DNA from 4 places in the Xenorhabdus sp. KJ12.1 genome. Region 4 is predicted to be linked to each of the others. Evidence: predicted binding sites of a transcription regulator. Region 4 holds the regulator's gene; each other region holds the start of a gene.
What was found. Region 4 encodes PurR, which represses purine synthesis genes. Its sites were predicted from a motif close to CANGCAAACGTTTGCNTG; they were not measured.

Region 1: the regulator PurR is predicted to act here: its motif matches at 3,793-3,810, upstream of gltS (sodium/glutamate symporter).
Region 2: the regulator PurR is predicted to act here: its motif matches at 5,000-5,017, upstream of AACS92_RS21370 (NCS2 family permease).
Region 3: the regulator PurR is predicted to act here: its motif matches at 4,332-4,349, upstream of glyA (serine hydroxymethyltransferase).

The regions. Positions count from the first base shown of each region.
Region 1 is NZ_CAWNQH010000138.1:86,779-94,774, reverse strand. It holds gene fabY (fatty acid biosynthesis protein FabY) at 1-306, shown strand, start outside; gene AACS92_RS21305 (AsmA family protein) at 369-2,144, opposite strand; gene AACS92_RS21300 (uracil-xanthine permease family protein) at 2,359-3,744, opposite strand; gene gltS (sodium/glutamate symporter) at 3,984-5,195, shown strand; gene recG (ATP-dependent DNA helicase RecG) at 5,282-7,363, opposite strand; gene trmH (tRNA (guanosine(18)-2'-O)-methyltransferase TrmH) at 7,418-7,996, opposite strand, start outside.
Region 2 is NZ_CAWNQH010000138.1:104,592-112,587, forward strand. It holds gene hemN (oxygen-independent coproporphyrinogen III oxidase) at 1-1,063, opposite strand, end outside; gene yihI (Der GTPase-activating protein YihI) at 1,352-1,867, opposite strand; gene AACS92_RS21365 (glycosyltransferase family 39 protein) at 2,015-3,481, shown strand; gene AACS92_RS21370 (NCS2 family permease) at 3,584-4,918, opposite strand; gene AACS92_RS21375 (TetR/AcrR family transcriptional regulator) at 5,082-5,633, opposite strand; gene AACS92_RS21380 (MFS transporter) at 5,739-7,232, shown strand; gene AACS92_RS21385 (acyltransferase family protein) at 7,610-7,996, shown strand, end outside.
Region 3 is NZ_CAWNQH010000059.1:74,687-82,682, reverse strand. It holds gene glrR (two-component system response regulator GlrR) at 1-780, shown strand, start outside; gene AACS92_RS06770 (NAD+ synthase) at 888-2,510, shown strand; gene glnB (nitrogen regulatory protein P-II) at 2,526-2,864, shown strand; gene hmpA (NO-inducible flavohemoprotein) at 2,921-4,168, opposite strand; gene glyA (serine hydroxymethyltransferase) at 4,456-5,709, shown strand; gene AACS92_RS06750 (3-phenylpropionate MFS transporter) at 5,822-7,048, shown strand; gene suhB (inositol-1-monophosphatase) at 7,155-7,958, opposite strand.
Region 4 is NZ_CAWNQH010000001.1:93,924-101,919, reverse strand. It holds gene AACS92_RS00450 (MATE family efflux transporter) at 1-803, opposite strand, end outside; gene AACS92_RS00445 (riboflavin synthase subunit alpha) at 1,047-1,691, shown strand; gene cfa (cyclopropane fatty acyl phospholipid synthase) at 1,765-2,916, opposite strand; gene punC (purine nucleoside transporter PunC) at 3,269-4,447, opposite strand; gene punR (DNA-binding transcriptional activator PunR) at 4,584-5,492, shown strand; gene purR (HTH-type transcriptional repressor PurR) at 5,496-6,521, opposite strand; gene sodB (superoxide dismutase [Fe]) at 7,052-7,630, opposite strand; gene AACS92_RS00415 (Grx4 family monothiol glutaredoxin) at 7,990-7,996, shown strand, end outside.

The DNA.
Region 1 (7,996 bases), on a different contig from region 4:
GCTGGCAGTCTATTTTCTCAATCGACATTAACCGCCTGGGGTCTGATTTGGCTGCTATTGCAGGAGCGTCAACTAGGGGGTGAAATCATCCTGGTGGATGCGAATATTCGTTACCAAAAACCTATTGTTGGTCGTCCTAGTGCTGTTGCCGACCTCAATAATATGAGCGGTGATTTAGCCCGTCTTGCCCGTGGTAATAAAGCACGTGTAAAACTGGAGGTTCATGTCAGCGGTGAACAGGGACTCGGAAGTGTGTTCACCGGCACTTATATTGTCTTACCCGCAGAGCGGGCAGCGGCAGCATAAGCTATTACAACCTGAGTTGCTGAAATATGTGGCTCTTCTACAACCTAAAACATACTGAATTTTTACAATACGACGGTTGCACAGGTTTTGCTTTGATCACCATTTGGTTGCCCAGCCTCACCAGATTGTTCTGTATTAGATTGCCCGGCTGGGCAGTTGTCAGTAGAAATCACGCCTTGCTTAATGGATTGTGACTCTTTATTGGATGCCTTATCTTCAGCTGTCAGTGTGCCATTGATCGTGCTTTTCAGATTATCGGCAGACAGGTTCCCAGTGATAGCCAGTGAGAAATTACCTTCACCATGCAGGTGAAGTGGTATCCAGCCCCATTGTGGCAAAATTCCCAAATTCACGCTCATTCCTTTGACATTGAGCTGGAAGGGGTTTTGGGTAGCAAGCTGCTCAAGGAAGCCGTTAAACTGGAGTATACCGTCACCTGAAAAGGTATTCATTTTATCAATAATAACCTTGTCATTTGCGGCATGTAGTTGCAGGTAAGGACGCACTATTTCAACTTTATTGAATGTGCCACTCATGGCCTGCAATGAAGCTTTCCCATTCCATAATCCCCAGTGACCATCTTTCAGGATATCCAGAGTATCGACATATCCCGATAAGGTGGTGAGCTGAAATGGAAAATCAGGGTTGGTATCAATCAGGAGCGTATTGTTGATACTGACATTATTTAACTTCAGTGCTGAAATCCATTCAGGTGCCGGATTTTTAATATAGTTGCGCCACTCTGGAGGTAAGGCGTAAATCAAACCGGTTACAGAGCTATCATTGAGGGTTAACTGGTGATTTTGTCGATCCCACTGCGCTTTAATATTAAATAAGCCCTTCTGATAATGGGTCGTCAGATTAGCGATGGTAAAAATATCACCGGAAAAACTGAATTGGCCTAATATATCTTTGAACTGAGCTTCGTTGAAGGCCATGTTCATGGCATTAAAGTCAATCAGGCCATCTTCTGCCTGCCATTGCCCGTTGACCAACCCCAATCCTTTAATGCTGGTATTAAGATAATCAGCAGACCAGTCTTTTCCCTGTAATTTGGCGTTAGTGAGATTGAGATCTTTAATGTGGATAGCGGGCAGATGGCGGGTTTTTTCTGTCAGCGCAGCCAGAGTCATGGGTGACTGCCAGCGGATGTCATTGATCAGAATATTTTCTAAGTTCCAGCTGCCATCAGCTAATTGTTGCCCATTCCCAGAGATAAGACCCTGTAGGAACTTCGCACCAAAGGAATTTATAACCAGATTGTTATTCTGATAGCTACCCTGCATGACGACCTTATCAAATGACAGGCCATTTATGTTGATATTATTGGCACTGAACTGGTATTGCCCTGAGCCAAAAAGGGTATTCTTATCAGGAGACCAGGGAGTAATACCGCCGACAATATTTTTGCCCTGAATCTGTGAACTGGGGGTTGTTAGCTGAACATCCATTTTATTCAGTTGCAAAACATCGGCTTTCAAGGCTTGGGTAAACTCAGAGCCTGAAAGTATCAGTTTTCCATCTTGTAAGGTCAACTTACGCAGATTTGTTAATTTTGTCGGGGCCTGCCATTTAAAATCCAGATCTACAGTATTGGCATTGAGTGAGAAAGAACTCTGCTTATCACTGAGACTCACATTATGGAGCATTAAGGTCATAGGCTGGAGCCAGCTGTGATTGATATTTTCAATATTGACCTGATAATGACCTTGTTTATTAATCCATCTGCTTATTTTCTTTGCTCCCCAGTGTGTCTGGGCAACAAAATAAACAGCAATAATTGCCAGAATCAGTAATAACAGCAGAACAGCAAAGCCTTTCCCTAACCACTTCATCATCTCACCCCAATATAATCTTCCTGAAAAAATCCTTTTATGCCGTAAAAAAGAGCATCACTCAATAGACAATGCTGAAAAACCTTTAATTCCCCCATCTAGGGCAGAATATTGCGAAAGGTTACGCAAAATATAAAAAAAATCCCGCGATTAGAGCGGGATAATATAACAACAAGGCGAAAACGAAGGTGAAAATCTTAGATTGAAACGCGATAGTTTATTTTTCCTGAGGAAAAATCAGATTAAGCAGGATTGCAGTCAGGCCACCAGCTGCAATACCGGAAGAAAACAGATTTCTTATCCACTCAGGTGCAAACTGTAAAATAAGGGGTTGTTGTGCAACGCCAAGCCCCATGGCCAGTGATAATGCAATGATCATAATGGCACGGCGATTTAACGGTTCCCGGGAAACAATTCTGACACCGGATGCTGCAATTGTGCCGAACATGACAATCGTCGCGCCACCTAATACCGGCTCTGGAATATGCTGGACAAAACCGGCGACTGCCGGAAATAGCCCCATCAGGATCAGCATAGAAGCAATAAGGTAGCCAACATAACGGCTGGCAACACCCGTTAATTGGATGACGCCGTTATTCTGACCAAAACAGGAATTCGGGAATGTATTAAATACAGCAGAAATCATCGAATTGATGCCATTTGCCAATACACCACCCTTAATGCGCTTTATATATAACGGGCCGCAGACTGGCTGCTCGGAAACATCTGAAGTGGCTGTAATATCCCCAATCGTTTCCAATGATGTCACCATAAAAATCAGGATTAATGGGATGAGTAAATGCCAGTCAATAGAAAGCCCGTAATACAGCGGGGCAGGCACAGTGATAATTGGTTTGTCTTCTGTTGTGGCGGAGTGGGGTAGCATGTCCATGCACCAGGCGGCCAGATAACCTACTGTCATGGCAATAACCAGAGAAGCTACCCGCAGATAGGGATTATGCTGACGATTCAGCAATACGATGATGGCAAGAACAATTCCGGCCAGAAAAAGATTTTCAGGGGCACCGAATGTACCTTGCTGAATAGCAGAATAGCCGCCACCGATAGAAGTCAGCCCGACCTGAATAAGTGATAGGCCAATAATCATGACAACAATGCCGGAAACCAAAGGGGTGATGAGCATTTTAGCCAGATGAAGTACACGGGAAAGTAATATCTCTGTCGTTGCTGCAAGCATCAACGTACCAAACAGAGCAGCCATCATGGTCGGCACATCAGCACCGCCATTTTTCAGGGACAAGCCACCCATGATGAGGGGAGTGACAAAATTAAAGCTGGTACCCTGAATAGAAAGTAAACCAGAGCCAACAGGTCCCCAGGAGCGGATTTGAATCAGTGATGCCAGACCGGAGGCAAACAGAGACATACTGATGATGCGTTGGGTATCTTCTGCCGGAAGTCCAAGCGCCTGACAGATCAACATAGCTGGCGTGATAACGGCAACGAACATTGCCAGCAGATGCTGAAAGGCGGCAAATACAGCATGCGGAAGATGGGGTTTATCTTCCAGACGGTAAATTAATTCGCTGTCTGATTTTTTGAGAGTTTCCAGTGCTGGATTTTCGCGTGTTGAGGTGGCCATGAGTGTCGTTTCGAGTGAAAAAAACACATTTTATTGATCTAGATTATAAAAGCAATCGTTTGCGTGAAATTTTGCCTATGGCTTATAACCTTATTTCGTCACACTTTTAAATGTTTTATCTTGTGTTTATTAGGAATTTTTTTTCTAATCCAATCCTTACCTGCTCTTGGCGTTTTTATAGGATGATTATAACGTCGCATTAAATTAACATAATTTTAACAATTAGATGGGGTACATAAATGTATCATCTGGATATTTATGGCACGCTCGTTGCGGCCACACTTGTTTTGCTACTGGGAAGAAAGCTCGTACAGTCAATTTCATTTCTTGAAAAGTATACAATTCCAGAGCCAGTCGCAGGTGGCTTACTGGTTGCTTTTGTTCTGCTGGCAGTTAAACAGTCTACGGGCTGGGAAGTCAGCTTTGACCTATCCCTCAAAGACCCCCTTATGTTGGCATTTTTCGCCACAGTTGGCCTGAATGCTAACCTCGCCAGCCTGAGAGCAGGCGGAAAACTTCTCTTAATCTTTGTTGTTGCCGTTGTAGGCTTGCTGTTGGTACAAAACACAGTCGGTATTGCGCTGGCAAAAATGCTCGGCCTTGACCCATTGATGGGGCTACTGGCAGGGTCTGTGACCCTTTCGGGAGGGCACGGCACGGGCGCTGCATGGGGTAAGGTATTTACTGAACGCTATGGTTTTGAGAATGCGACTGAAGTAGCAATGGCTTGTGCGACATTCGGTTTGATTCTCGGAGGCCTGATTGGTGGGCCTGTTGCTCGTTTACTGGTGAGAAATGACAAAACACCGGGTCTGGAGAGTGATGATGCTGAAGTTCCATCTGCATTTGAAAAACCTTATACCGGTCGCTTGATCACGCCATTGGTCATGCTGGAAACCATCGCATTAATCTCTATCTGCTTGTTAGTCGGTAACTACCTTGAGAAGGTGCTGGAAGATACTCTCTTTTTGCCAACGTTTGTCTGTGTTCTGTTTACCGGTGTGATACTGAGTAATGGCCTATCTCTGCTCGGCTTTTACCGGGTATTTGATCGGGCTGTATCAGTACTGGGTAACGTCAGCTTGTCACTCTTCCTGGCAATGGCATTGATGAGTCTCAAATTGTGGCAACTGGCTTCCCTTGCCCTGCCTATGCTGGTGATCCTCGCTGTACAGGCGGTAGTGATGGCATTGTACGCAATATTCGTGACTTACAGAGTCATGGGTAAAAATTATGATGCAGCAGTACTGTCTGCCGGTCACTGTGGCTTCGGATTGGGTGCAACACCTACAGCTATCGCAAATATGCAGGCAATCACTGACCGTTTCGGGCCTTCACATGTAGCATTCTTGCTCGTACCAATGGTAGGTGCGTTCTTTATTGATATCGTCAACGCAGCAATTATCAAAATTTACCTGATGTTACCTATATTCCCATCTGTCACAGGTTAATTTAACTTCGTTTTTTGTTCTTGTTAGGTATGCCGCTGGAAGATTTCAGCGGCATTTTTTTAGTTATTTTTGTTAAATCTTATCACTCAGGCATGGCTATACTGAGAGCGGTCAGAAAGCCAGCGTTCTATCAGGGCCTTCGCGTTTTCCGGATAATGCTGGTGGATATAGTGGGCAATACGCTGAACTTCAGGGAGCATACTCTGGTCCCGTAATAAATCAGCAATTTTGAATTCGACATTACCGGTTTGACGTGTACCAAGAAGTTCACCCGGCCCGCGGATCTCTAAATCTTTTTGGGCAATGACGAAACCATCATTACTGTCCCGCAGAACCTGCAAACGGATCCTGGCGGTATTGGTCAGCGGTGTTTTATAAAGCAGAACACAATGTGAGGCTATTGCTCCACGCCCGACGCGACCACGAAGCTGGTGTAACTGAGCGAGTCCCAATCGTTCCGGATTATCGATAATCATCAGGCTGGCATTGGGAACATCAACACCAACCTCAATCACTGTTGTCGCAACCAATAGTTGTAGTTCACCACCTTTAAAAGCCTCCATGATGGTTTGCTTTTCAGCTGGCTTCATTCGCCCATGAACTAAACCGATTTTCAATTCAGGCAACGCCAGAGCAAGTTCTTCACTAGTAACCTGAGCCGCTTGTGCTTCCAGAACTTCAGAGTCTTCAATCAGAGTACACACCCAATAAGCCTGACGTCCTTCATCTAAGCAGGCATTTTTAACTCGCTGGATAATCTCATTTCTACGGGTATCGGGAATGGCAACAGTTGTTACAGGTGTCCTCCCCGGAGGAAGTTCATCAATAACGGATGTATCCAAATCGGCATAAGCTGTCATTGCCAGTGTCCGTGGGATTGGTGTGGCAGTCATGATTAATTGATGAGGATGAAAGCCCTGTTCATGCCCTTTTTCCCACAGCGCCAGACGTTGATGAACACCGAAGCGATGCTGTTCATCAATAATTACCAATGCCAGTCCGGCGAATTTAACCTGTTCTTGAAACATAGCATGTGTGCCGACGACCATACTGACCTGTCCGCTGGCAATAGCTTCTTGTTGTGCTTGCCGGGCTTTGCCCTTTTGTTTTCCAGCCAGCCATCCTACCTGAATACCGAGTGGTTCCAGCCACTGGCGAAAAGTGTTGGCATGTTGCTCAGCAAGTAGTTCAGTAGGTGCCATCAGTGCAACCTGTTTACCATGAACGATGGCACGGACTGCCGCCAGTGCTGCAACCAGTGTTTTTCCGGAACCGACATCCCCCTGAATCAGCCTCATCATCGGAACTTCTTTTTCCAGATCATGCTCTATTTCTGCTACCACGCGATCTTGTGCATGAGTCGGTGAAAAGGGGAGCAGAGCCAGTAACCGCTGCTTTAATGAATTATCCGCAGTGAGTGGCTGGGCTTGAAAGCGCTGCGCTCCCGCTCTGACTGCCAGCATACTTAAATGATGAGCCAGTAATTCTTCCAGAATCAGGCGACGTTGAGCCGGATGTCTGCCACTTTCCAAATCAGCTAAGGAAATATCAGGCGGTGGGCGGTGTAACGTATGCAGGGCATTTGAGAGGCTGATAATATTCCGGCTGAACTGCTCCGGTAATAGCTCATTAACGGCGCAGGTATCCAGCAGCTCCAAAGCCTGTTCGATTAATTTACGCAGCGTAGTTTGACGTACTCCCTCTGTGGTAGGATAGACAGGGGTTAAGGTTTCCTGCAAATGGATACGCTCGGCGTGTTGCTGGATTTTGTATTCCGGGTGGATAATTTCAGCACCCTGAGAGCCCCGGCGTATTTCACCATAAGCGATGATATGTTTACCTTCTGCCAGACTGTTTTTCATGGCGGCAGTAAAATTGAAAAAACGCAGGGTTAACACGCCAGTGCCGTCACTGATTTGGCAGGTCATTATACGCCGACGCCCAAAAACGACATTGGTACGTGAAATTTCGCCTGTCACTGTCACATAAATACCGGGCAACACTTCATTGATGGGGTATAGCCGGGTTTGGTCCTCATAACGGAGAGGCAAATGCAGTAATAGATCCTGTAGATTGACCAACCCCAGTTTGGCAAGCTTACCTACCTGACTGGCTCCAACACCCCGTAAAGTTGTTAACGGGATGGCATCAAGTAATCGGCCTTTCATATCTATTCTCCATTAATCCAGTTCTCCATCAATCCGGTTTTCCGTCAGTGTGATTTATTTCCCTGCTGATGGTGCTGTCGTTGCCTGCATTGCTGCCCACCAGGATTCACTTGCTATGATTTGCCCTTGCTTATCAATCAAAGGTTGTTCCAGCCCTTTACGGTGTGAAACTGCCGCTAAAACGGGATATCCCCCTTCAAACAGCAATTTTTGCTGATCTTCCTCAGATAGCGTGCTTTCTTCTCGCTGATACATACCGGCAAGCTGGCGTTGCCGCTGTGCTTCATACAGGATCAGCGCAGAAGCAACGGAGACATTTAGCGACTGAACCATGCCTGCCATAGGAATGACAATATCATGATCTGCCAGAGCAATAGCCTGTTTGGAAATGCCTTTCTTTTCCTGCCCCATAATGATACAGGTAGGTTTAGTGTAATCAATCTGACGGAAATCGACGGCTTTATCAGAAAGATTGGTCGCTAATACCTGCATTCCGGCAGTTTTAAACTGGTTGATAGCCTGCTCAACGGATGAATGAGTTTTTACCTGAACCCAGCTATTACTGCCAGCGGCGGAAGAGAGTTGAGTTCGTAATTGTTGAGTAGGCCAGACGGCGTGGATTTGGTGAATGCC
Region 2 (7,996 bases), on a different contig from region 4:
GCCCCTGCGCGTTTACCTCAGCATAGTAGGTTTTGAGATCTTTTTGGTTCTGTACATAACAGTCGCCCAACATACTGATAGCCGAAACACCGATGCCCAATAAGTCACAGTCATCTTGGGTGGTGTACCCCTGAAAATTGCGATGCAGTACACCTTCTCTTTGGGCAATCGCTAATTCATCATCAGGGCGAGCGAAGTGATCCATGCCAATAAACTGATAGCCGTTACCTGTTAAAGTCGCGATAGTTTGCTGCAAAATATCCAGTTTCTGTGCCGCACTCGGTAAATCACTCTCTTTAATTTTGCGTTGTGCCGCAAATAGATTCGGCATGTGAGCATAATTGAACACACTCAGACGATCCGGCGATAACGCCAGTACACGCTGCAATGTGAAAGCAAAACTTTCCGGTGTCTGCTTGGGTAGACCATAAATCAAATCAATACTGGTTGATGTAAAACCTGTCTCGCGGGCACGATTGACCAATTCGAAGATAAAATCCTCGTCCTGTTCACGATTGACCAGACACTGAACTTCCTTATTGAAATCCTGCACCCCCATACTCAGTCGGTTAAAACCCTCATTGCGCAGATGATCAATGACATTCAGCTCAATTTCACGCGGATCAATTTCTATGGAAATTTCAGCATCGGGCAGAAAACAGAAGTGGCTACGCAACATCGACATCAATCGGCTAATCTGCATCTTATCGAGATACGTCGGCGTTCCTCCGCCCCAGTGCATCTGACTGACTTTCCGATGAGTAAATAATTTTGCCCTTGTTGTTATCTCTTGTTCCAGAACAGCCAGATAATCATCTGCTTTATGTTTCTGCCGCGTAACCAGCTTATTGCAACCGCAGAAATAACAAAGCTTGTGGCAAAACGGAATATGAATATAAAGGGAAAGAGGACGCTCAGGATAACGCGCTGCGGCCTGTATGAACGCCGCATTATCATACTGCTGGTTAAATTCCAGCGCTGTTGGGTATGAAGTATAACGAGGCCCTGAATAATTATATTTTTGGATCAAAGGCAGATCCCAGACAATGGCTTGCTCTGACATGCTTATCTCTTCCGCTGTTCTGGCCTATCAAATGGGCTGCTATAGTTTACCCAATCAGCACAGCAAATACCATATTGAAAGTATGGGTATATACACAATGGATTTCAAAATGCGTCACGGTGGCAAGAGATAGAGTAAGTCCCCGGGAACATAGATAACTATGTGACCGGGGTGAGCGAGCGCAGCCAACAAAGAGGCAACCTGAAAAACGAAGTGTATACCGCCTTTGATGATCAAGATAATTTATGCATGAATGGCTAGCCATTCAGAACCGTTAACCTTCAGGAATTATTTACCTTTCAGCAACTGCATAATGTCGTCTTGTTTTTCTTCTTCGCTGTCATCCTCTTCCAGATCGATACCCAGCTCTTCCATCAGAACATCAATGCGATCGAGCATCTTATCGACATAGACATTATCTTCTTCGGAAAGGTTTTCACCCTGCTCAAGACGTGCCAGCAAATCATCCAGACGTTCATCATTTTCCAGCATTTCCAGTTCTTCCCGCGCTGACAAGCGAGGTTTTTCGGGCGCTTTAGGCTGTTTCGCTACTGGCTTAGCGACTGCTTTTTCACCCACAATCAACGGAACCGCGACTTTACTCCCGATACGAGGATCTCTCTCTTGCTTAGTACCAGTCTGTTTTTTCTGGTTACTTTCCTGATGGCGATTACCGGATGGATTACCGCGATGTTTTTTCTGGCGCTTACGCTCACGCCCTTCTGCGTTTAATTCTTCACGGCTTTTTCTTTTGTGCTTACCCGCAGAGGCTCTTGCCGGGGATTTTTTCTTTAACTGATTCATAGCGTGTGACTCAACTCGTGTTATCAAGATATTTTCGGCGGAATCTAACAGAATCCACATATAACATCCAATGTCATTCACTTATTCTTTCAAGTTCAGCTACTATTTTGAGTTACCTTAACTCAAATAATATAAGCCTTAGCAACTATGCGTTTCTTTGATATTTCTTATAGAACTTCATTGTATCTTTGGTGTATTGGTTATGCTGTCTTATGGATGTTAGTAAGTTATTACCTTGATCCGACTGTTCCCTATGATGCTGTAGAAGCCCTGAACTGGGGCGTAAACGGTGAATGGGGTTCCCCGAAAAACCCGTGGCTGGTGGGTGTTGTGATGTTACCAGCTATTCATATCAGCCATATTTCTCTCAGTTTTTATTGGTATTTCATCCATTTTGCTGCCATTGCTGTAGGTATGATGGGTGTCTGGCAGCTGGCTTTGCGCTTAACAGGCAAAATTGAACTGGCATGGCTGGCTATGCTGTCTCTCAATCTGTCTGGCGTCATCAATTTCGATATCATTCCGTATAATGACAATTATCTGCTGGTAATGTTGTGGTCGTGGTCACTATTGTTCTTCCTGAAGGCTATCGATGATCATCCCAAATGGTGGCTGGCGTTCGCGTTAGCTACAGGGTTGGCAACAATGAGTAAGTACTCTTCACTCTCGATTGTTGGCTCAGTCTTTTTACTTTCTCTGTTTGTTCCCAAAGTACGGCGACATTATCGGGAACCACTGTTTTATCTGGCGCTTGTGCTATGGCTGATGTTGGTGTTACCCAATATCTGGTGGCTGGTAAATAACGATTTTTCTGCCTTCAAATGGGTAGACTCGCAAATCAAGCAAGGATTTAATCTGCACACCACGCGCTCTCTGTTTTCAGTCTTTTATCCTCTCATTATCGTCAGTACCATTATTTATCTATTAGGCGGAAAAATTGGCTGGCCAAAACAGCAATCTAATCAACTGACCAATATTGTCATTCTGCTGCCTCTGCTGATTATTTATGGCTGGTTTTCCTTCAATGAGGGCGGGCGCATGACCGAATGGCTACAGCCTTTCATGGCAGTAGCTCCAGCGCTGCTAGTCGGCTCGATAACCGTATATCCCCATAAATCCTTAACAGGGACATTGCGAGGTCTGGCTGTGTTTGCTGTTGTAGTTCTCATTGGCTATGCCAGTATTATGCTGACAAATGTCCGTGGTGCAGGAGAAAAATTTGCCGGAATAAAGATCTTTTCCAGCCAGCTGGATCAGCGCTGGGATGAATTGTATTCAACACCACTGCATTATGTTGGAGGTGAATACCTGCATCAATGGCTGACATTCTACAGCCACTATCGCCCCCAAACCATACAGCCGTGGGAAACCGGCAGCGGTGTGCCGCCCAATATTTATAATCGCCATATTAAAGAGAGTGATATTGTCAAATATGGTGCAGTGCTGGTGGGGAAAAGAGGGAAGAACTGCTCACAGGAGCATTTCCAGTCCACGTTGGCTACATGGCCTGCATTAACTCTCAGCCATAAGGAAGATTTCACTTTTCAGGCACAGCCCGGCGCGGAATCTGAAGTAATTTGTATCGGTTTTATTGCACCAGAAAGCCGCCATTAATCTTTTTTTAGAAAAATATTTTGTATAATTTCTATAAAAAAGCCTGATACATCAGGCTTTTTTTATATTGCTCGGTACTCGGTTTAACTGAGATTATAATTATCAGGCATCGACAAATACCATTTTCAGCACAAACAGCAACGTGACAACAATAACGCACGGGCCTATCTCCCGCCATTTTCCTGTTCCCAGTTTCATCACGCAATAAGCCATAAAGCCCAGTGCAATACCTTCAGTAATTGAGAAGCTGAATGGCATCATAACAGCGGTGATAAATGCCGGAACGGATTCCGTCAGATCATCCCATTTTACCCGTGTCAGGCTGGATGTCATCAAAACGCCGACATAAACCAGCGCACCCGCCGTAGCATAAGCCGGAACCATACTGGCCAGTGGAGAAATAAACATCACCAGCAGGAATAAAATACCAACGACGACAGCGGTTAACCCAGTACGGCCACCCACAGAGACGCCAGAAGAACTTTCTACAAAAGCGGTTACCGAAGAAGTGCCGATGTAAGAACCTGCCACTGAGCTGATGCTATCAACATACAGAGCCTGCTTCATCTGCGGGAATTTACCGTTACTGTCAGCAAGGCCGGCTTTATCGGTCACACCAATCAGCGTACCGGATGAATCAAATAGGTTCACCAGCATAAAAGAAAAAATAATCCCGACTAATGCGATATCCAGCGCGCCTTTCACATCAACATGCCCGACAACACTCATAACACTGGGTGGCAAATCAAAAATTCCCTGATATTCCACATACCCCAGCATAAACCCGATCCCCGTCGTTATTACGATGGACAGCAATACTGCGGCATGGAAATTACGTGCTGCTAAAATAGCAATGATAAAAAAGCCCAGCGCTCCCAACAGGACGTTATGAGCAGTAAAGTTACCAATAGAAACGATCGTATCTGGATTCGGTACAATAATGCCGGCATTTTTCAGACCCATCATAGCAATAAAAAGCCCGATACCGCTGGTGATACCGACTCTCAGCCCCACGGGAATATTCGCTATCATCCAGTAACGGATGCGGAAAATCGTCAGGATCAGCAGCCCTACAGCACCCCAGAAAATTGCGCCCATCGCAACCTGCCACGAAACACCCATAGCACCAACAACAACGAAGGCAAAAAATGCATTCAGACCCATAGCAGGCGCAACCGCAACAGGTAAATTAGCCACTATCCCCATCATAATGCTGCCAAGTGCAGCAATTAAGCAGGTTGTGACAAATACAGCTTTAATATCCATTCCGGCAACAGACAGAATTTGTGGGTTCACAAAGACGATATAAACCATCGTCAGAAAGGTTGTCAGCCCCGCAATCATCTCGGTGCGAACTGTTGTACCATGCTCTTCCAGTTTAAACACGCGCTGAAGTAAACCCTGACTATTTGCAGAGCCTGAATTGAGTGTACTCATTAATGTTTTATTCCTAAACAGATGAAGTTTTCGATTCATCCTACAGGAAATCAAAATAAATCGTTATCCTAAAAGATCAAAAAAGAAAACGATTGCCATGAGTACAATCAATAAGTTATATCACAAAGTGATTATTAACGAACTACACTAATGGGCGCTGTTTTTATTCACTATTTTCAGAAGGTGCCATCTCCAGAATATCGCTGAAAATATCCGCCCATTCATCCTTACCAATATCCATCAAGCCAAAGAAACGTAAAATAAATACACCTTCTGTCGCCAAAAAAGCTAAACGGGCCAGACGACCTTCTGCTGTTGTTGTATCCAAATTAGCGATGCGCTCACGATACCAGTCACGGGTTGATTCCAGATGTTCCGGTGTTTGCAATAACGATGCCATCAGCCCCGCTGCTTTCGCCGATGACACTTCATCGGAACATTTACTTGCTTCAATGTGCGCACGTATTGCAGTCAGTGGATCAGGAGCTTCTCCGGCTATTTTGTAGAATTGTTCCTCGTAGCCAAGCCCCCAACGTTCAAACATCGCCTCAATAAGCGCATCTTTCGTATTAAAACTGTATTGAACCCCACCCTTAGTGATCCCGACGGCTTTTGCTACCGCATCAATGGTAAGGGCCGCTGCCCCATGTGTGGTGACAATTTGTTCTGCTGCATCCAACAGAATGTTCCGGTCAATTGTTTTACGTCGTCCCATTATTACTCTCTTTTAATTCAATACGTATGTATTTATAATGTGCGCAATTTGTACCGTCAAGGGTTGGCGATACAGGCTCCCTAAACCACACTGATGAGTTCTTTCATGAAATCAAATACTCGCTGGCTTGTGCTGGCTGTTATTTCCAGTGCACTTTTGCTGATTGTCATCGACATGACAGTCCTCTATACAGCTTTACCACGTTTAACATACGATTTACGAGCATCTTCCACTGAGAAGTTATGGATCATGAATGCTTATTCATTAACCATTGCAGGCCTGCTTCCCGGAGCGGGTGCTCTAAGTGATCGCTTTGGTGCCAAAAAATTATTTACTACCGGATTAGCTGTATTCGGTATTGCTTCAATGATGGCAGCATTTTCTCCAAATACGAGTATGTTGATCTGTGCACGAGTGATACTTGCCATCGGTGCCGCAATGATGATGCCGGCCACACTCGCAATAATCCGTCAGGTTTTCGAAGAACCCGGAGAACGCGCTCTTGCCATCGGTATCTGGTCCGCTGTTGCTGCGGGGGGCGCGGCACTCGGTCCCGTCATAGGTGGAATACTGCTGGAATATTTCTGGTGGGGTTCCGTTTTCCTGATCAACGTCCCAATCGTCATTATTGCGTTGATATTCGCTCTATTCACTATTACGAAAAGCCAGAGTAACCCACAACGCACATTCGATCTGCTGGCCTCCGTCCAAATTATGATCGGGCTGATTGGCATTACTTTTGCTCTCAAAGAAATCAGCAAACAAGCCCCATCAATGGGAACTGCCATTATAGCCAGTGCAATCGGGATGATATTCACGATGATGTTCGTTTATCGGCAACGTCGTTCACCTGCACCGATCATAGACTTTACTTCATTAAAATCCTATGGTTTTGCTACCGGTGTCGCGACCGCTTTTGTTAGCACCGCAGCCCTGATGGGAGTTGAATTAATAGTCAGTCAGCGGCTGCAACTTATTGCTGGTTTATCGCCTTTACAGGCAGGATTATTTATTTTACCTATCCCATTAGCTTCTTTCGTTGCCGGGCCATTAGTGGGTCTTGTTATACCCAAATTGGGTTCAGGAAGAATTATGTGGCTTTCACTTTTTCTGGCAGGATTAGGTATTTTTGGCTATCTCATTGGCTTCCGGTCCGGAATGTTGGTACAAATCACGACATTCTCCATGATTGGATTTGGTGTCGGTGCTGCGATGACAGCAGCTTCTACCTCCATCATGTTCAGCGCCCCCGAGCATAGCGCAGGTACAGCAGCCTCAATTGAAGAAATTGCCTATGAACTTGGAGGTCTGATTGGGGTTGCTGTACTCGGTAGCCTGTTGGTAGCAATTTATACAGCAGCATTTACCCTACCAGCTGATATCCCTGTATCAGAATCAGTCAGTAATGCATTACAGAATAGTATTGATGAAGCGATTATCGTCGCAGAAGGGCTAAAGGGCGATATGGCTTTATCATTGCTTCAGGCAGCAAAACTGGCCTTTGATAGCGCATTTCTGTCCGTTTTAACCATATCAGGCGCATTGCTATTGTTAAGCGCTACCATAATTGCGTTGTTTACCCCGAAAAAGCACAGCTAATTTATCTTAAAAAGTGGCGTAAGCAATCATTACTGAGGACGCCACTTTCAAATTATTTCGAATAATCATATAGAACCGTCACATCAAAAAAATTCATTAAGTTAATTCAAATATAAATCATGGTTATTGAAACAAATGAAACTTGACCATATCGAAAATTTGTGAGCATTATGCAGATATTGGCTTCAATGCCTATTTAGGTTGCCACACGCTAACGATAAAACATATTAAGATAAAAGATAACTCCGGCCACTTTTTTATAGCGGTTATTAATCTCCTTTTTACATACTATGAAGTCACTAAATATATTAATTTTATTTAAAAATAATTATTTTTAATTGTACATAGTTAAAATTTACATATTGAATGAGATGGATATGATGAAGCGATTTGAATCTTTGGATGCGGTCAGAGGAATCGGTGCTTTAATTGTTGTGACTGGTCATTTACATATTGTTGGTGCATTTACCGAACTTCATTTTTTTCGTACCTGTTATATTATTGTGGAGCTTTTCTTTGTACTTAGTGGATTTGTACTGACACATACCTATGCATATAGAGATGTAAAATTTACTCCATATATATCTTCCCGTTTTTTCAGAATATTCCCTCTTCACATATTAATGTTATTGATATTTATATTTCTGGAATTTTGTCGATTATTGATTCAAAAAAACGTTGGCATTCATTTTGATACAACACCATTTACCGGCAGAACTGCGCCCTCGGAGATTTTACCCAATCTCTTTTTAATTCAATCATGG
Region 3 (7,996 bases), on a different contig from region 4:
AAACCCTTTATTGCGATTAACTGTGGTGCCTTACCTGAACAACTGCTGGAATCTGAACTGTTCGGCCATGCGAAAGGCGCATTTACCGGAGCAGTCAGTAGCCGGGAAGGGCTTTTTCTGGCGGCTCAGGGAGGAACGCTGTTTCTTGATGAAATCGGCGATATGCCACTGGCGCTTCAGGTTAAGCTATTGAGGGTATTACAGGAGCGTAAGATCCGCCCTCTGGGAAGTAATCGTGATTTAGATATTGATGTCAGGATTATTTCGGCAACTCACCGGGATTTGCCGAAGGCGATGCAGCGCAATGAATTCCGCGAAGATCTCTATTATCGATTGAATGTGGTCAACCTGAAAATCCCTACCCTGAATGAACGTGCCGAAGATATTCCTTTACTGGCAAACCATTTGCTGCGGGAATCAGCTAAACGCCATAAGCCTTTTGTGCGCAGTTTCTCCACCAATGCGATGAAATGTCTGATGGCAGCAAGCTGGCCGGGGAATGTTCGCCAGTTGGTCAATGTTATTGAACAATGCGTGGCCCTGACAACCGCTCCGGTGATCAGTGATGCCTTAGTCATGCAGGCATTGGAAGGTGAAAACACGGCATTACCGACATTTGTCGAGGCGCGTAGCCAGTTTGAACTGAATTACTTACGTAAATTACTACAAATGACTAAAGGTAATGTCACTCACGCCGCCCGTGTAGCAGGGCGTAACCGAACAGAATTTTATAAATTATTGGCTCGCCATGAACTGGATGCCAATGATTTTAAGGAATAACCTTCCTGTAATTTAAATCCCATAAATAATTGAAACGTTTTTAAAGCCGTATTGAACTGTCTGAACCAGACAGAGAAGTGAATAATGGCCCAGGAGAGCCGCATTCTATGAGTCGTACTCTTAATATTGCCCTTGCCCAATTAAACTGGCTGGTAGGGGATATCGAAGGCAACAGCGAGCGTATGTTGCATACAGTACAGGAACAGCAGGAAAAAGGCGCTGATCTCGTCATGTTCTCTGAATTATCACTGTCGGGCTATTTCCCAGAGGATCTACTGTTCCGTTCTGATTTCCATCAGCGTTGCCGCGAACAGTTAGTACGCTTACAAGAGGCAAGCTCTCAGGCTGGTATTTTAGTTGGTCACCCGTGGCAACAGGACGGAAAAATATACAACGCACTTTCGCTGTTCTGGAAAGGTGAAACCGTTGCGCGTTATTTCAAGCAACAACTGCCTAATTATGGCGTTTTTGATGAAGAACGCTATTTCGATGCGGGCGAGCGAAATTGTGTTATACCCTTTAAAGGGTATAACTTGGGTTTGTTGATTTGTGAAGACCTATGGTTTGATGCTCCGGTTGATGCTTTGAAACAGGCTGGAGCCGATATTATCCTATCAATGAATGCTTCTCCTTATAATCACGAAAAACCAAATATCCGCAGTGCGCTTATCAAATCACACTGCCAGCGTATCCATTTGCCAATCATCTATCTGAATCAGGTTGGTGGGCAGGATCAACTGATTTTTGATGGTTGTTCAAAAGTCTTTGATATGAATGGTGAAATCACACACCGCATGGCAGCTTTTGAAGAGCAGGTCGAGCAGTGTCGTTTGAGTGATATGACAATTGAGCCGATGGCAAATCCTATCCCTCCATTGCCGCCACTGGGGCAAATTTATAAAGCCTTAGTTCTTTCTGTGCGGGATTATGTACAGAAAAATGGTTTTAAAGGCGCGTTACTTGGATTATCCGGAGGAATTGATTCCGGCCTGACACTGGCGATTGCGGTGGATGCTTTGGGTAAAGAGCATGTACAGGCGGTGATGATGCCATTCCGCTATACCTCTGAAATGAGTATTCATGATGCCAGAGAACAGGCTGAATTGCTCGGTGTTGAATTTGATATTGTCTCTATCGAACCAATGTTTGACGCATTTATGGCGCAGTTGGAGCCGATGTTTGCCGGTACAGAAAAAGACACGACAGAAGAAAACTTACAGGCTCGTTGCCGGGCTGTCATTCTGATGGCAATGTCAAACAAGCGCCGCCGTCTGGTACTGACAACCAGTAACAAAAGTGAATCAGCGGTAGGCTATTCCACTTTATATGGCGATATGGCTGGTGGCTTCAATGCTTTGAAAGATGTGCCAAAAACTATGGTATTTGCATTGTCCACATATCGTAATACATTATCTCCTGCTATTCCTCAGCGTGTTATCGATCGTCCGCCATCTGCGGAACTGGCTCCCGATCAGCTCGATCAGGACAGCCTGCCTCCGTATGACATGCTGGATGCTATCCTTGAGGGATATGTAGAAAAAGATAAATCCGTGGCTGATCTGGTAGCAGAAGGTTTTGACGAAACGATTGTCCGTAAGGTGATCCGGTTGGTGGACATCAATGAGTATAAACGTCGTCAGGCTCCGATTGGCCCGCGTATTACACAGCGTGATTTTGGTAAAGACAGGCGCTATCCGATTACGTCTGGTTTCGGGCGTAAGAACTGGTAATAACAGGAATACTTCATGAAAAAGATTGATGCAATTATCAAACCTTTCAAGCTCGATGATGTGCGTGAAGCTCTGGCTGAAGTCGGTATCACAGGTATGACGGTAACAGAAGTGAAGGGATTTGGCCGCCAGAAAGGACATACCGAACTGTATCGTGGTGCAGAATATATGGTGGATTTTCTGCCCAAAGTCAAAATAGAGATTATCGTACCGGATGATATTGTTGATACCTGTGTCGATACTATTATGCAGACAGCCCAAACCGGTAAGATTGGTGATGGCAAGATTTTTGTGTTCGATGTTGCTCGTGTTGTACGTATTCGTACTGGTGAACAGGACGAAGAAGCAATTTAAGCTCTAAGTGCCTCATCCCCCGCCATTATGGCGGGGTTCCAGATGACGATGCTGATTTAAATGACTTTATGCGGGCCAAAACATTCGTAATGGATATGTTGTTCATGGATGCCCATTTTCAGAAGTTGAGCGGCGATATATTGCATGAAAGCGACCGGCCCACAGAGATAAAACTGCATCCCTTCTACATTTATTTCATCTTTTACTGAAGTCAGTTCCATCAGCCCTATCTGTTGGTAATCTGCGCCGTAATTATCTTCATTTCTGGGTTCGCGATACCAGACCTGATAATTGATATTAGGCATGGATTTGGCAATCGCCTTTACTTTTTCTGAGAAGGCATGATAACCACCATGTTCTGCTGCGTGAAACCAATTGACGGTACTAGGATGTTGTTGTTTATGCAGATATTGCAGCATACTCATCATCGGAGTCAGGCCGACACCGGCAGAGATCAGCGTAACAGGAGTATCAGGCTGGATATCAAGGAAGAAATCGCCTCGCGGTGCGGACAGTAATACAGTATCCCCTTCCTGTACTTTATCGTGCATATAGCTGGATACCCTGCCATGAGATTCCCTTTTAATGGCGATTTGATAGTGAGTTCCATTTGGTGCGGCAGTTAATGAATACTGACGAATTTCACGATGCTCAAAAGCAGGATCTTCCAGATAAATACTCAAGTATTGCCCCGGTTTATAATCTAAGACTTTACCGCCATCGACAGGCACAAATTCAAAACTGGTAATAATATCGCTTTGCGGTTGTTTCCGGCTGACACGAAACTGACGCAGACCACGCCATCCTCCTGCCGAAAGTTCACCACTCTGATAAATTTCTTCTTCACGATTGATAAAAACACCGGCTAATACGTCGTAAGCTTTTCCCCAGGCATCCAGCACTTCTTCTGCCGGATGAAACATTTCATCAATTGTTGCTAATAGATGAGTTCCCACAATTTGGTAGTGTTCCGGCTGAATATTCAGGCTTGCATGTTTGTGAGCAATCTTTTCTACCGCCGGTAACAGAGCAGATAAGTTATCGATATTAGCCGCATAAGCACACAGGGCATTGAAAAGAGCCTGACGCTGATCACCGTTACTCTGGTGGCTCATATTAAAGATATTCTGTAATTCAGGGTTATGACTGAACATACGTTCATAAAAATGAGCAGTTAATTTTGGCCCGGTAGAAACAATCAGCGGAATAGTGGATTTTATAGTTGCGATAGTTTGACTGTCTAACATCATGATCTCCTGAATTTTTAAATCATGCTCAATTGATAAGTTGCATTTTAAATGCAACTTATTATTCAGTGAAAGAGCTTAAAGTAAAAAGCAGAAATTATTTTGACTTAAATCAAAATCGCAGGATTTGTGAAACAACAATATTTGACAGGAATCACAAAGATCAATGATAAATCCCGGACGGATAAAAAACATTATGGGCTATAGGGCGGTAGGTCTTAAAGCAATCGTTTGCGTAAAATGTCCTGTCAAGACTATCTCATTTGATAAAAAGAGTTTACACTGTGTCACATTCTGGCCCTCAGGGGTATTTTTCAAAGATGTAGCTGAGTCAGGAGAACCAAATGCTAAAGCGTGAAATGAATATTGCGAATTATGATCCCGAACTGTGGCAGGCGATGGAGCAGGAGGTTCGTCGTCAGGAAGAACACATTGAACTGATTGCTTCTGAAAACTACACCAGTCCAAGAGTTATGCAGGCTCAAGGCTCTCAGCTGACTAATAAGTATGCGGAAGGTTATCCGGGTAAACGCTACTATGGTGGCTGTGAGTACGTTGATATAGTTGAACAACTGGCAATTGACAGAGCAAAAGAGCTGTTTGGTGCAGATTATGCTAATGTCCAGCCGCATTCAGGTTCTCAGGCGAATATGGCGGTATATATGACGCTGTTGCAACCCGGTGACACTGTTTTAGGGATGAATCTGGCACACGGTGGGCACCTGACTCACGGTTCTCCGGTCAACTTCTCTGGGAAACTTTATAATGTTGTCCCCTATGGTATTGATGAAAATGGAAAAATTGATTACGACGATATCCGTAATCAGGCACTGAAACATCAGCCTAAAATGATCATCGGTGGCTTCTCTGCCTACTCTGGAGTGGTTGACTGGGCAAAAATGCGTGAAATTGCTGATGAAATCGGTGCATACCTTTTTGTTGATATGGCTCACGTTGCCGGCCTGATTGCCGCAGGTGTTTATCCAAACCCGGTTCCTCATGCTCATGTTGTGACAACGACAACCCACAAAACACTTGCAGGCCCACGCGGTGGTCTGATTCTGGCAAAAGGTGGGGATGAAGAGCTGTATAAAAAACTGAACTCTGCTGTTTTCCCTGGTGGTCAGGGTGGCCCGTTGATGCATGTTATTGCAGGTAAAGCGGTTGCGCTGAAAGAAGCCATGGAACCGGAATTCAAAACGTATCAGCAACAAGTCGCTAAGAATGCGAAAGTCATGGTAGATGTGTTTTTACAGCGTGGTTACAACATTGTTTCCGGCAGCACTGAAAACCATTTGTTCCTGCTGGATCTGGTGGATAAAGATATTACGGGTAAAGAAGCTGATGCAGCATTAGGTCGTGCCAACATTACCGTCAATAAAAACAGCGTACCTAATGATCCTCGTAGCCCATTTGTCACTTCTGGTATTCGTATTGGTACCCCGGCAATTACCCGTCGTGGTTTCAAAGAAGCAGAAACCAGTGAACTGGCTGGCTGGATATGTGATGTGCTGGATAACATCAATGATGAAACGGTGATTGAAAGCGTTAAACAGAAAGTATTGGCAATCTGCGCAAAATATCCGGTCTACGCATAACTTAGAATAATTATTGAGTATAAATACTGAATAAATAGTTAATAAGCCCGTCTCATTAGTTTTGAGCGGGTTTTTTTGCATTAAACTTTTGCATTAAACACGGGGGCAAAGGATGGTTGTTCCATCAACATTTTGGCTGGGATTAGGCTATTTCACCTATTTCTTTTCTTTTGGGATCTTTTTACCATTCTGGTCAGTCTGGTTACAGGGAGAAGGCATTACTCCTTCCATGATTGGTATAATATTAGGCATTGGTTTGGTTTCCCGTTTTGTTGGCAGTCTCATTATTTCTCCTACCGTTAAAGATCCTGCCAAATTAATTACAGCGTTAAGATTATTATCTTTTCTGGCTTTGATCTTTGCGGTCAGTTTTTCTTTTGGCAGCCACTGGGCTTGGATTTGCCTTGTAATGATAGGATTTAACCTGTTTTTTTCGCCGTTAGTCCCTTTATCAGATGCTTTAGCGGGTACATGGCAAAAGCAGTTTACTTTTGATTATGGCAAAGTGCGTGTGTGGGGATCGATTGCCTTTATTATCAGTTCTTCTTTAACCGGTATATTACTCTCTTCCTCCGGTATTGAGTTTGGATCAAATGTCAGTATTTCCTTTGATAAACTCAATGACTGGATTGGTGGTAATTTATTTGGTCATCACCAGATTATCCTTGCTTCTCTGATTATCAGTGTTGCCATTATGCTGTCAGGTATGATGCTGAAACCGTCTATTATGCCTGCGGGTAAAATCAAGGTAGAAAACGCCAATACAGTATCATTCAAAAAGTTATTATCCGAAAAATCAGTGTGGCAGTTTTTATTATGTGTCACGCTATTACAGGCCGCTCATGCTGGTTATTACAGCTTTGGTTCCATTTATTGGGAAAAAGCCGGTTATTCTTCATCAACTATCGGTTATCTCTGGTCACTGGGTGTAGTAGCTGAAGTTGTTATTTTCACCTTCAGCAAACAGTTATTCCGCCGCTGGAGCGCTCGCAGTCTTCTGCTACTTTCTGCTATTTGTGGGGTGATTCGCTGGGGATTAATGGGAGCATTCACGGAACTACCCGTGCTGATTATTATTCAAATCCTGCACTGTGGGACTTTCACTGTCTGCCATTTAGCGGCGATGCGTTTTATCGGTGCCAGAAAAGAAAATGAAGTGATTCGCTTACAGTCAGTCTACTCTGCGTTAGCAATGGGAGGCGGCATCGCTGTTATGAGTGCGGTAGGCGGTTTCCTGTATGAACATATGGGTGGCGGTATTTACTGGGTGATGGCACTGGTCGCATTACCGGCGATTTTCTTACGGCCTAAAGCTGAAGGTCAAATTCATTCGGTGTGAAATTAAATTATAAATAAGAAACAATAAATTAATAAAAACTAAGTAAAAAGGGCACCTATCGTTTTGGTGCCCTGTAAATAACATTGCTCAGATAATTATTTTTTAATTAACGTTTCAGTGCTTCAGTCAATTCTTCACGCATTTCAGACAGCATATCTTTAACAATACGTGGGCTGCCTGCAACGATATTACCGGAACTGATGTAGTTGTGACCACCAACGAAGTCAGTCACGATACAGCCGGATTCACGTACCAGCAGTTCACCACCCATGAAATCCCATGGTTTCAGGCCAATCTCGAAATAACCATCAACACGGCCGGCAGCAACATAAGCCATATCCAGTGCTGCGGAACCGGTGCGACGGAAATCTGCGCAGCGTTCAAATAATTTACCCAATACGTTCATATAAGGGATAGCGTGTTGTTTAGCTTTGAATGGGAAACCGGTAGCAATGATAGTGCCATCCAGATCACGGGCGTTCGCACCACGCAGGCGATAGCCATTCAGCTGTGCACCCTGACCGCGGGTAGCAGTGAACAGTTCGTTACGCATTGGATCGTAAACCACAGCAACTTCGGTGCGGCCTTTGATGCGCACAGCAATGGAAACAGCGAAATGAGGGAGACGTTTGATAAAGTTGGTGGTGCCATCCAGTGGATCGATTACCCATTGGACATCGCTATCTTCACCTAAGTGTTCACCAGTTTCTTCAGTGATAATAGTATGCTTAGGGTAGGACTTGCGGATAATGTCAATAATCATGCTTTCTGCATCACGATCAACGTTAGTGACAAAATCGTTACTGCCTTTTTGGCTTGCTTCAACAGCGTCAGGAGTTTCATAGCTTTTGGCAATGTGGTTGCCGGCCTTACGAGCAGCGCGTATAGCGATATTTAGCATCGGATGCATGGGGTATCTTCCACCAGAATTTTAAAGAACGGGAAACA
Region 4 (7,996 bases):
ACTCCAAGAGGTGAGAGCAGTAAGGAGACAACAGCAAACAATGTCACCTCAAAGAACATAGCCAGACCGATAGGCAATCCCAGCAGAGTAATGCGTTTTTGTGTATGCCAATGAGGACGAGAAAAACTCTCAAATGTATGAATATCTTTCTGGGATGGTGCGTGTTTAACATAGGTAAGTAGTAACAGACACATAACCCAGTAAACGCTCGCGGTTGCAACCCCACAACCTACACCACCAAGTTCTGGTGCACCAAACTTACCGTAAATGAAAATATAGTTGACAGGGATATTCACTAATAGCCCGATAACGCCAATAACCATCGCTGGTTTGGTTTTTGACAGCCCTTCACACTGGCAGCGTAAAACCTGATAGAACAGGCAACCGGGTGCTCCCCACATAATTGCATGGATAAAATCGATGGATTTTTGTGCCAGAATGGGATCGACATTATGCTGCGCTTCTATAATAAATCGGCAGTTATATAAAATCGTCATTACAAAGATAGAAAGAAATGTCGCCAGCCAAAAACCTTGTTGGATCTGGCCTGCAACATTTTTTCTCTGACCTGAGCCATTCATATGGGCAACTATCGGCGTTAAAGCCATCAAAATCCCTTGAGCAAGCAAAATCGCTGGCAGCCAGATTGATGTCCCTATAGCAACAGCGGACATTTCTATTGCACCTGCTTTACCGGCCATGACTGTATCGACGACTCCCATCGCAGTTTGTGAAGACTGAGCGATAATGACGGGGATCCCCAGAGCGAGCAAACTACGCGCTTCATTTAAATATTTCTGCACGTACTACACCTTTTAATTGAAAAATTGACGATAGAAAAAACAAGGAATATTTCTGCGAGCAAACAGAACTGTTTGAAAAGCAACCTCTTGTTAACATAGGTATTGTATAGGACTCATTTTACTAATCCAATCATTGTTTGATATTTAGTCTAAATGAGGAATAACATTACACGTGAAATAGTGTTTAAAAGAGATTAGTGGGTTACACTAACTTATTATGCAAAACGATGAAAGAGGTTCCCCATGTTTACAGGCATTGTTCAGGGAAAGGCGCCTATAGTTGCTATTGAAGAAAAAACACATTTTCGGACTCATATAGTCAAATTTCCGGCTGAATTATTACCTGATATTGAAACGGGAGCTTCCGTTTCTCATAATGGCTGTTGTCTGACTGTCACAAAAATTGATGGTGACTTGATTAGCTTTGATTTGATGAAAGAGACGTTGCGTCTGACTAATCTTGGTGAGCTTAAGATTGGTGATTTAGTTAATTTGGAAAGGGCAGCAAAATTCGGTGATGAAATTGGCGGGCATTTAATGTCCGGGCATGTGATTACAACAGCTGAAATTGCGAAAATTTTCACTTCAGAAAATAACCATGAAATATGGTTCCGTATTTATGACAAACAATTGATGAAATATATCCTGCATAAAGGATTTGTTGGCATTGACGGGATTAGTCTGACCATCGGAGATGTAGTAAATAATCGTTTTTGTGTTCATTTGATACCGGAAACGTTAGAGCGCACAACATTGGGTAAAAAGCGTATCGGCCATAAAGTGAATATTGAAATTGATCCACAGACTCAGGCGATTGTAGATACTGTTGAACGTTTCATGGCGCAGAAAGAACAAGAAAAAGTATTATCACAGTTGGAAGGTAATTAAAATTTTGCAGAAAAAAGCTACAGTTTTCACTTCTGTAGCTTTTTAATGGTATTCCAAACCCACGAGTAAAATATTAACGCGGAACTCTTAATCCATTTTCAATTCCACGTGGGCTGAACATAACCTGCCATAACTGGATATCTCTGGCGCGAAATGCCCCGGCGCAGGCATTCAGATAATAACTGAACATTCGTTTGAAGCGGGGGCTATAATTATGAGCTATTTTATCCCAGTTTGTAATAAAACGTTCATACCATGCCATCAGAGTACGATCATAGTCAGCTCCGAAGTTATGCCAGTCTTCCATCACAAATTTCCCGGTACTGGCTTTGGCAATCATTGCAATCGATGGCAAATGCCCATTAGGGAAAATATATTTACCGATCCACGCATCGACATTCACTTTATCCCGGTTGGAACCAATGGTGTGCAGTAAGAAAAGACCATCAGGCTTCAGATTCCTACGTACTACGTCGAAATAGTTAGCATAATTTTTGGAGCCGACATGTTCAAACATGCCGACAGAAACGATTCTGTCAAACTGGAGGTTTAGATCCCGATAATCTTCAAGGATAATTTTCACATCCAGATCTTTACAGCGCTCCTGAGCATATTTTTGTTGCTCCACTGAAATAGTGACTCCAGTGACGGAAACGGAATAATGTTTGGCTGCGTAAGCGGCTAATCCGCCCCAACCACAACCGATATCCAGCAGAGTCATACCCGGCGATAACTGTAATTTTTCGCAAATCAGCCGAAGTTTATTAGACTGAGCTTCTTCCAGTGAATTCGCATCTTTCCAGTAGCCGCATGAATATTGCATATTGGGATCAAGCATGAGTGTAAATAGATCATTACCCAAATCGTAATGTTCTTCCCCTACAATCCATGCCCGTTTAGGGGACTGTAAATTAAACAGGCGGGAAGTCATAACCATCAAAATATCCTTAAAATTTTTTGGAATTTTGTGTTCCAGACCAGCCCGTAATATTTTATAAAAGAAAACATCTAAACGCTCACAATCCCACCAGCCATCCATATAGCTTTCGCCTAATCCTAAAGATCCCTGTTTCAATACTCTTTTATAAAAATCAGGGTTTTTGACTTGTATGTCAAAAGGGCGTTTTCCATTAATTTGAATACCCGCCTCCTGAAGCAGGTCATTCGCAATCCTATGCCACTGGTTAGTGATTTTTTTATTTTCTTCAACGAAAGATGAACTCATATACTCTCCAACATTTATGTGGTGGAATTTTGAGGTACCTCTTTGTTACTGGTTATTTATGCTTCCCGGGATTTGTTTTCTTGCCGTTAAACTGCATTTTGAAATCCGTAGGAATATTGAAACTAATCAGAAAATGACTTAAAGGCAGTTATGCCGTTCGTCCGTGATATAAAAGAGAGCTTCATTGCTCTTCTAAACCTCAAATTCCGAGTTTTTAGAATAATGAATCCATATGAGTATATGAGTGAAATAATATTTAAACAATAAGCAAGAAAAAGGCCATATCATCATATGGCCATTCGTTGAGAATATTCTTAGGTATTATATTGTAGAGTAACTAATTGATTGATAATTAGTTAACAATATCATCCTTTCTCTTTTGTAAATAATAACCTATCACCATTGGGATAATGGTAGCTACCATCACTGTTGTCGTTGATAAGAGAGGATTTTTCATAAACATAGCAACAAGCATACTGGCAATAAAACAAAGACCTAATTGTAAAGCATTTTGCAATGCGGCAGCTTTACCGCTGTCTTTCGGATAAACGGAAAGAGCATTTGCTACAGCAATCGGATAAGAAGCGCCATTCATTGCTGCCATAACACAAAAAGGAATAAGAATAACGATGAAAGAAGGATAGAACCAAGCAGCTAAATAGATAAGTATCATGCTTATGGCATAACCTGCCAATAAGATAGGGAATATAGTTTCACTTTTAACTTTTTCTAACAAAATACGGCAGCCATACCCACCCACCATAAATGCCAAAGTTTGTGGAATATAACTTAAACCGATATCTGTCGCGTCATAACCCATACTATTCAAAATAGTTGGTGAACCTGTTAACCAGGCAAAAAAGCCGGCGCTACAGGAAGCATAAATCAAAACATTGCCGCTAAAAACTGATGACTTCAATAAGGTGAAGAAAGAAGCACTATGATTATCTGCGCTGGTATCAATGGGAACACGTTTGTTCGTCAGAAAAAGTGTAGGTATCAGTAGTAACAGCGTTACAACCATCAAGACAAGAAAGATAACCCTCCAGCTTGTGTGTGACAGTAACCATGCGCCTAATAATGGTGCAAGGGCAGGGGAAAGCGCAACTAATGGCATAATCATAGCGAAAACACGTTTCGTGCGTTCAGCATCATATCTGTCGACAACCAGAGCCTGCCAGGAAACGGCAGCAGAGCAGACCCCAACAGCCTGAATAAATCTCAGGACAAGTAATTGAGTCGCATCTGTTATCCAAAGTATGCCCAGACAGCTGAGGCAAAACAGGGACAAACCGATAATCAGAACAGGCTTTCTTCCCAGACGGTCGGAAAGTAATCCCCATAAAAGCTGAGCAACGGCAAAACCGCCGAGAAAAATGCTAAGACTTGCACTGATGGCACCTTTTGATGTGTTTAAATCTTTACTCATAGCATCAAAGGCGGGCAGATACATATCAATGGCTAAGTAGCCGAGCATACTCAGACCAGCAAGATAAAACATAAATGGAAGAGAGTTTTTATTTGTTGTCATTGTGTTAATAAATCGCGTTAGTCAATCGGTGTGGTAATTGATAAAGAAATATGGAGCTTATTTTATATGGCGTGATTTTTGATTGTGAAACGGTATTATTTGTACCATGCTATGAAAAAAATTAAAAGGAAGAAACATGTGGTCTGAATATTCTCTGGAAGTTGTTGATGCGGTGGCAAGAACAGGAAGTTTCAGTGCGGCTGCATCAGAGCTTCACCGTGTGCCTTCTGCTGTCAGTTATACGATAAAGCAACTTGAAGAATGGCTGGCAGTTTCTCTGTTCGAACGCCGTCACCGTGACGTAGAGTTAACTGAAGCAGGAGCTATTTTTGTTAAGGAAGCCCGTTCTGTTATCAAAAAAATGAATCATACCCGGCACCAATGTCAGCAGGTAGCAAACGGATGGCGAGGACAACTCAGTATCGCTGTTGATCAGGTTGTTAAACCAGAACGGACACGTCAGCTTATTCTGGATTTCTATCGTCATTTTCCGGATATTGAGTTATTTATCTATCCCGAAGTTTTTAATGGTGTATGGGATGCGCTGGTGGATGGGCGTGTTGATGTTGCTATTGGAGCAACACGTGCTTCTCCGGTTGGTGAGCGATACAGTTTCAGGGATATGGGTTTTATGCCATGGCTGTGTGTTGCCAGCCCTAAGCATGAGCTGGCGTTCGTAACGGAAAAATTAAATGATGACCAATTGCGGCCTTATGCCAGTTTATGTCTTGAGGATACATCACGAAGCCTGCCTAAACGTGATACATGGGCTTTAGATAATCAGCGGCGGCTGGTTGTTCCTGACTGGGAAGCGGGGTTATCCTGTTTAATGGAGGGATTGTGTGTGGGAATGGTACCTAAACACAGGGCATTACCGCTTATTCGCCAGGGAAAATTGAGTGTGCTTGAGCTTGAGCAGCCGTTACCTGATAGTCCGTGCTGTCTGACATGGTCACAAAAAAGCCATTCACCTGCATTAAGCTGGTTGCTTGAATATCTTGGTGATAACACAACGCTTAATGCTGAATGGCTACAAGAAGACTAACTGTTAGCGACGATAATCAATAAAAGGACCATCGGCAACAGAGCGACGCTCTACAAGACGTGGATGAACCTCGATGGTTTGAGCATCTTCACGTTTATTGATAATCCTATCAAGTAGCGTGGAGAAAGCCATTTGTCCCAGCCGTTCTTTAGGTTGATGAATGGTTGTCAGTGCTGGTGTGAAATAGCGTGCATTACGGATATTGTCATAACCAATGATGGAAATATCCTGAGGAACGCGTAAACCCATTTCATCGGCAGCACAAATAGCTCCCATTGCCATCACATCCCCGCCACAGAACACAGCGGTAGGGCGATGTTTCTGGTTTAAGATCTTACACATTGCCTGATAACCTGATTCAGGCTCAAAATCCCCCTGAACAACCCATTCATCCCGAATAGTGATATTGGCTTCTTTCAATGCCTTGAGAAAACCCTGATGACGTCCACCCCCTGTATTTCTGGCTAATGGGCCGGGAATGGAGGCAATATCACGATGCCCACGTTCAATCAAATACCGGCCAGCTAAATAACCACCGTGGAAGGCATTATCAATAATGGCATCCGTAAAGTCCCCTCTGGATTCCCCCCAATCCATGACAACCATAGGAATATTGCGATAATCCTCCAGCATCCCCAGCAACTGTTGAGGATATTCTGAACACATAACTAATAAACCATCTACACGCTTTTGCGCCAGCATCGCGAGATAAGCTTTTTGTTTGTCGAGGTTGTTATGGGAATTACATAAAATCAATGTATAGCCTTTGCTATAACAACTATTTTCGACAGACTCGATTATTTCAGCAAAATAGGGTGCTTCACTTGAGGTTGCCAATAACCCGATAGATTTTGTGTGGTTGACTTTTAAGCTTCGGGCAACGGCACTGGGAGAATAATTCAGTTCCTTAATGGCAGCCCATACTGCGGCCTTCGTATCTTCGGCGACGAAACGGGTTTTATTAATAACATGGGATACGGTTGTGGTTGAAACACCAGCGCGTTTAGCCACATCTTTAATCGTTGCCATGATAAAAAGGACTCCTGACCTTTTGGTCTAAATTTGTATACCCTTTATCTGGATATAGAACTTTGTTAATCATTTGCCAGTATTATATTTGTATATAGGAAGATAACTGGCAATAATTTAGCGAGAAACCGTGAATTTTGTCTGATCTAGCTCAAAAGTGAAAGCAGTAATCGATGCTATAAAGTATATGTATTAAATATCACAGTGCGATTTTTAATCTTTGAGATAAATAACCACTTAAAATTTATGATGTTGCTGAGTCTTAATTTTCACGATGAGGATGGTTTATGGATACAGATCTGAAATTGGGATTATTGACTGCCTGTAGTGCGTTAGTCATGATTGTTTTTCTGGCGAGTCTCTGTTTGATCGCTTGAGTCCGGAAATAACCTTAAGTCCAGAAATAATATTGTGGTGAAACGCCATCTATTTTTTCAAGGGGAAGTTTTTCACGATTCAGAAAGTATCCATGGATGAAACATGTGTGAAGAACCGGAAAAACTTACCCTTGTATTTAACTGATAGGCTAATTAAGCCAGATTTTCTTCCACAAACTGCCAGTTAACCAGAGCCCAAAAATGCTCCAGATATTGAGGACGTGCATTGCGGTAATCGATGTAATAAGCATGTTCCCAAACATCAACAGTCAGAACAGGCTTATCTTCACCAGTCAGCGGAGTTGCTGCATTGGAAGTATTAACGATAGCCAGGCTACCATCAGTTTTCTTGACCAGCCATGTCCAGCCGGAGCCGAAGTTTTTCAGGGCTGCATCAGTAAATTGCTGTTTGAATTCAGCAAAAGAGCCGAAAGCTTTGTTGATTGCTTCTGCAACTTTGCCGGTAGGTTCACCACCACCGTTTGGTGACAGGCTGTGCCAGTAGAAAGTGTGGTTCCATACTTGCGCAGCATTATTGAAGATACCGCCATCAGAAGTTTTGATGATTTCTTCCAGTGTTTTTCCGGCAAATTCTGTACCTTTAATCAGGTTGTTCAGGTTCACAACATAAGCATTGTGATGTTTGCCGTAATGATATTCCAGAGTTTCTGCTGAGATATGAGGTTCTAAGGCATCTTTAGCATAAGGTAATGCTGGTAATTCAAAAGACATTGCATACTCCTTTTAATATCGGGTTTTTGGCTTTATAAACCATGATTCGTAAAGTATTAATCATGGATAGAGCAAATTTAAGCTTATTATCATGTTGCTATTTTAGTGATTATCTTAACAACTTTTCTGCTAAATAACAGGGAAAAAGATGCGATTTAATGATGAGCTGATGTAGAACTGTTCAGTTTTAATGGATTAAATATTTATAGGGGATGGAAATCTCAGCGATTACAAAATGTTGTTCATGATAAAAATTTGTAGCAGCACGTTCGCTGTAGAAAATCAGCACCAGAAAGTGGTATTCTGAATCAATCTTTTCTGATGCTGATAAACAGCACCTGCGGTTTAAGGAAGTAAAAATGACGA